Regions from separate parts of the Paenibacillus sp. PDC88 genome, predicted to be linked through region 2. Evidence: riboswitches for the same ligand, from Rfam matches in the RefSeq annotation. Region 2 holds a riboswitch; the other holds the start of a gene.
What was found. A riboswitch is a leader RNA that binds a small molecule or an ion and turns the genes downstream of it on or off. The one in region 2 is predicted to bind ZMP and ZTP.
Positions count from the first base shown of each region.

Region 1: linked by a shared signal. The riboswitch ahead of BLW49_RS11270 (TIGR01440 family protein) and the one ahead of BLW49_RS19370 (bifunctional 5,10-methylenetetrahydrofolate dehydrogenase/5,10-methenyltetrahydrofolate cyclohydrolase) in region 2 are both predicted to bind ZMP and ZTP.

Region 1 covers NZ_FNNT01000003.1:157,781-160,227, forward strand. Annotated here, with positions in the region: gene glyA (serine hydroxymethyltransferase) at 1-280, opposite strand, end outside; gene BLW49_RS11270 (TIGR01440 family protein) at 323-919, opposite strand; ZMP/ZTP riboswitch at 1,115-1,197, opposite strand; gene BLW49_RS11275 (low molecular weight protein arginine phosphatase) at 1,269-1,841, opposite strand; gene BLW49_RS11280 (manganese efflux pump MntP) at 1,956-2,447, opposite strand, start outside.
Region 2 covers NZ_FNNT01000006.1:315,227-317,673, forward strand. Annotated here, with positions in the region: gene BLW49_RS19360 (hypothetical protein) at 1-556, opposite strand, end outside; gene BLW49_RS19365 (sigma-70 family RNA polymerase sigma factor) at 597-1,118, opposite strand; ZMP/ZTP riboswitch at 1,378-1,457, shown strand; gene BLW49_RS19370 (bifunctional 5,10-methylenetetrahydrofolate dehydrogenase/5,10-methenyltetrahydrofolate cyclohydrolase) at 1,510-2,367, shown strand.

The DNA.
Region 1 (2,447 bases), on a different contig from region 2:
CGGAGTGCGGCTGAACGTTGACATGCTCTGCACCAAACAATTCTTTGGCACGCTCACGAGCGATATCTTCAACCACGTCAACATGTTCGCATCCGCCATAGTAACGTTTGCCAGGGTAGCCCTCAGCATATTTATTTGTAAGTACGGAGCCCATCGCTTCGATAACTGCTTCGGAGACGATATTCTCAGAGGCGATCAGCTCGATATTGTTTTGCTGACGCTTTAATTCCAATCCCATCGCATTGAGTACTGCCGGGTCTGCTTTGCGCAATTGATCCATAACTTGAATTCCTCCCATATGATAGCTGTTTTAATTAAATTCTCAATCACAAGTTGAAGTGTTGCCGATTACATCAAGCTGGTACACCGCACGCTCTCCGCCAATAAGCTTCGGCCTCGACAATGCGGTAGTCACCCGTGCTTCCCCAATATAACGCCTTGCTGTACGGTAAGGAACAGCAACTCTCCTCAAATGCATGCCGATGAGTGTCTCACCGATATCCATGCCCGCATGCGCTTCAATCGTTTCGGCAAGACAGGGTTCTTGCAGAGATCGATAAGCTGCGGCGGCCATGGAGCCTCCTGCCTTCGGAACCGGTACGGCTGCTACCTCCGTAAGTCCAAGCCTCTCAAGCAGCGAACGCTCCAGAACCAATGCTCGGTTCAAATGCTCGCAGCACTGCACAGCAACCTCAAAACCGTAAGCATTCTTCACTTCATTTATACCTTGAAGCAATGCTTGTGCAATCTCTGAGGCTCCAGCTGTCCCAATGCGCTTGCCTGCTACCTCGCTTGTACTGGTGCCAATGACGACGACTTTACCTGGACCAAGCTTTCCTTCAATCGCAAGCTCTTCCAGCACCTCAGCTGTCTGTGCCGTAATTTGGTCCAATTCCGGGTGACTGCTGTTCTGTTCCATAGCCTAATGAACCCTCCCCTTCCGTTTGTGACTTCAAAACGATCGCAAGAAAGAGTTGTTCACTCATGAGAATCGTCTAATTCGCCCTATTTTGCGATCTGCCAAGATCATTTGAGTCTTATTATACCGAAAAATATGACGAAATACGAAAAAAGAGCAGTCTCCCACACAAGTATACCTTGCGTGCAAGAAATGCTCTTTTGCCCAGGCGACCGGCCGTTATCTCCGATGCTCCATCGTGGTTTAATCCACACTTGTCGCCAGTTACACCGGAATCTCATTTATCTTCTTCATCATAGAACATCAGATGTTAGAAATCAACTATTTCTAGAGTGCTGCACCAAAAAAATCAGCTGAGCTTATCCAGTACACGCTCAACCGCAGAACGGATCTCCGCTGCCGTCACATCATAATCTTCTCTGCTGCCCCCAAAAGGGTCTGAAATATCAAAGCTTGGAATTCGCTGCTGGATTTCGATAATACGCTGACGATCCGAGTCCAGCACTTCCTGTCCAAGCGCACGCTTCATTTGCCATTCTGCATACAATCGATCCCGTTCCTTAAGATCAGCCAGGACTTTCGGATCATCTTCTGCATATTCCTTCAGCGTGTAGATCTTATCAGCACACTCAGGATAGTGATGAATGACTTGCTGCTTATGTGAACCCGTTAGGGTTAATATAAGATCTGCCCATTGGACTAGATCGCGATTGACCGAGGATGAAGTTATGACATCCTGAATATCGTGATCCCTGAGCACAGCAGCTGCATGACGAGAGATGGTACTTCCATCTATCGCAGACACTCCTGCGGATCGAACTTCGACATCAATACCTCTTGAAGCAGCAGCTTTGCGAAACAGACCCTCTGCCATCGGGCTGCGGCATGTATTGCCTGTACATACGAATAGAATATTCTTCATATTGTCACCTCCGTCGTCTGTATAACTGGATGAAATCCATTGTCATTAAGTTCCCTATGAGATGAATTCTATTGTATGACGCTTCGTCTCAATATGCAAAAGAGAAAAATCGAGCTAGAAGATGAACAGCATGCCAAAAGCCAGCAATATGGCCCCTCCTACAGCTTCTCCGTATTCTCCGAGATTACGGCTCACTCTTCTGCCTATCAATAAACCGACCATCGACATCACGAAACCACAGATGCCGAAGGCGATAACGGTCAGCCATAAATCACTCTTGAACATACCGAGGGTTACACCAACGGAGAAGGAATCAATACTAACACTAACCGCAAATATCATCGTCCCCGCAAACGTCCGGTGGTCCATGAAGTTGGACTCCCCAGGTCTCAAGGCGTTAAATATCATATGTGCACCGAGTGCAAGAAGCAAGCCTCCTGCTACATATGAAGTAATCTGACCCAGAAAGGAGCTGACATACTGTCCTGTGTAGAAACCAATCAAAGGCATAAGAATATGAAACAGCGATATCAACAAGCTCAGCCGAAGCACATGCAGAAGCCGAATCCCCTTCATGCCTATTCCGATACCCAGCGAAAATGCATC
Region 2 (2,447 bases):
CGGTTAGCTCTTCAATCTCTTGTAAGCTTAATTTTTCATTGTTGAGTTCAGGTCCATATGCATTCGTAAACGAACCATGCTTGTTGATAAAGTCCGATGAATTGCTTCCTCCAGATACTGAGTTGAAGAAGTCCATAACATCTCCTTCATTAACTACCGTTACCTCATCCATACGGAATTGGTTTAGTATCGCGGCAAGCGCCTTATCTCCGAGCGGAGTCGCGATCATGACTCCTGCCACAGCCGCCGCCGTTGCTATGCTGAGCCACTTCTTAACCGGCTTTTTCATATGATGCTTTTTCTTCACAACAGCGGTCTGCTTCTCCTGATTCTGATGATCCGTCATATCGTATCTCTCTCCCCTGATTTCATTTTTTAATACACCTTTTAATACATCTTCCTTTAATGGATGTGCTGCCTTAGGCCCGTTTCCACGCTCCATGGACCATGCTGACCACTTGGGGCTCATTTCTTCTTCTTCAAGCCTTGACGCCAGCTTGTTCCAAGCATCTTCAAGCTGCTTGTTCTCGTCTTTTCCGTTCGGCTTTGATGTCATGTGCACGTTCAACTCCTTACTATGCTAATTGGTATGATCCTCAGGACTGTGGCGCGGACTTTCCCTGAACCTTTCTCCTCAGCTTGCTTGTAGCTCTGCTTAACATCGAGCCGACAAGGGGAGGCCTTACATTCAGTTCTTCCGCTATCTCTGCATAACTGTAGCCTGAATACTTCAGCATCAGCAGTTGTCTGTCGCGCTCCGGCAGATCATCCATCCATTCACGTACTTCTTCCTGATCCATACGCTTCAGTACAATCTCTTCTCCAGAGGACAGGAGCTGCTCTCTGCTGTCATAGTACTGCTCCTGCTTCTCCTTGAGCTTCCGTTCTCGTATTTGTTTACTCATATAATCATATCCGATGCGAGTCAGTACACGGTGAAGCCATGCACCTATCGCACCCGGATCATCTGGCGGATTCCGATACAGCCGAATAAATACCTCTTGCGCAAGATCTTCCGCGGCGGCTTCATCCTGGATCAGAGCCATCAGTTTTCGTCGTACAATAGGGTAATGCTCTTCAAACACTGTACGGAAAACGTCGATTTCCTGTCCTTCCATATGTTTAACGTCTCCTTTCAGCTGCAGCTATACATAAGACGGACGACGGTTTATTTTTATAGCACGTTTTATAAAAAATGTTTAATTGAGTCCTTTTTCAAATTCTATATTAATTATACCGAAGCCGGATATAGCTCATCATTCCAAATCTTGTGTATCCCTATTGAACAATTCGACAAAATGCAGTACCATCATGGGGTGAGCTTCGTTTTTTAACTGTTCTTTCATAATGAGGTCTCACTTATACATTACAATTAAGAACGTCACATGTAACTGGCGTACACGGTGAACCGTGAGGGAGCATGTGATTAGATATAGCCGTACGCCTGGGCAGAGGTAAGGAAACTTAGGTTTCCTTGCCTCTTTTTTACTTGGAAAGGGCGATGTGAGGATGAGCGACAACACACTGATTCTGAATGGTCAAACGGTAGCAGATTACATGAGAGAAGAAACGGGAGCAAAGGTGAAAGAACTGAAGGAGCGGGGAATCCAGCCGTGTCTGGCTACCATCCTGGTTGGAGATGACCCTTCTTCGGCAACTTACGTACGTATGAAAGGGAATGCTTGTGCACGAATCGGGGTGGAGTCGATCAAGGTGGTGCTTCCTGCCGAGACAACGACAGAGGAACTGATTCAAGAAATCAACAAGCTGAATCAAGACCCTTCCGTTCACGGCATTCTGCTGCAGCATCCGGTCCCGCATCATATTGATGAAAGAGCATGCTTTGACACGATCAGCATTGAAAAAGATGTAGACGGAGTAACGACGCTTGGCTATGCACTGAACGCGTTTGGCGAAGCGGATTATCCATCCTGCACACCGCAGGCCATTATCCGCATTCTTGACTTCTATAACATTCCAATGGAGGGCAAGCACGCCGTAGTCATCGGCCGCAGTCCGATCCTTGGCAAACCGGTATCGGCGATGCTGCTGAATCGCAATGCAACGGTGACGACCTGCCACTCCAGAACGGTAAATATTGAAGCGATTGTGAAACAGGCAGACATTGTGGTCGCTGCCGTAGGTAAACCGAACTTCGTACAAGGAGATTGGATCAAGCCGGGAGCCGTTGTCGTTGATGCAGGCTACAACAAAGGGAACATCGGTGATGTCGACTATGATGCCTGCTTGCCGCACTCCTCTGCCATCACGCCTGTACCTGGCGGTGTCGGCCCCGTTACCATCGCGACCTTGATTGAGCATACGGTAAAATCGGCGTACAAGTCATTACTGAAGCAAGAGCAGTAATTTCATGATGCAGCATTTTTAAGCGATTAGCTTGCAAAGATTATAAAAGGGCCCTTCCTGATGGAAGGGCCTGATGGCTA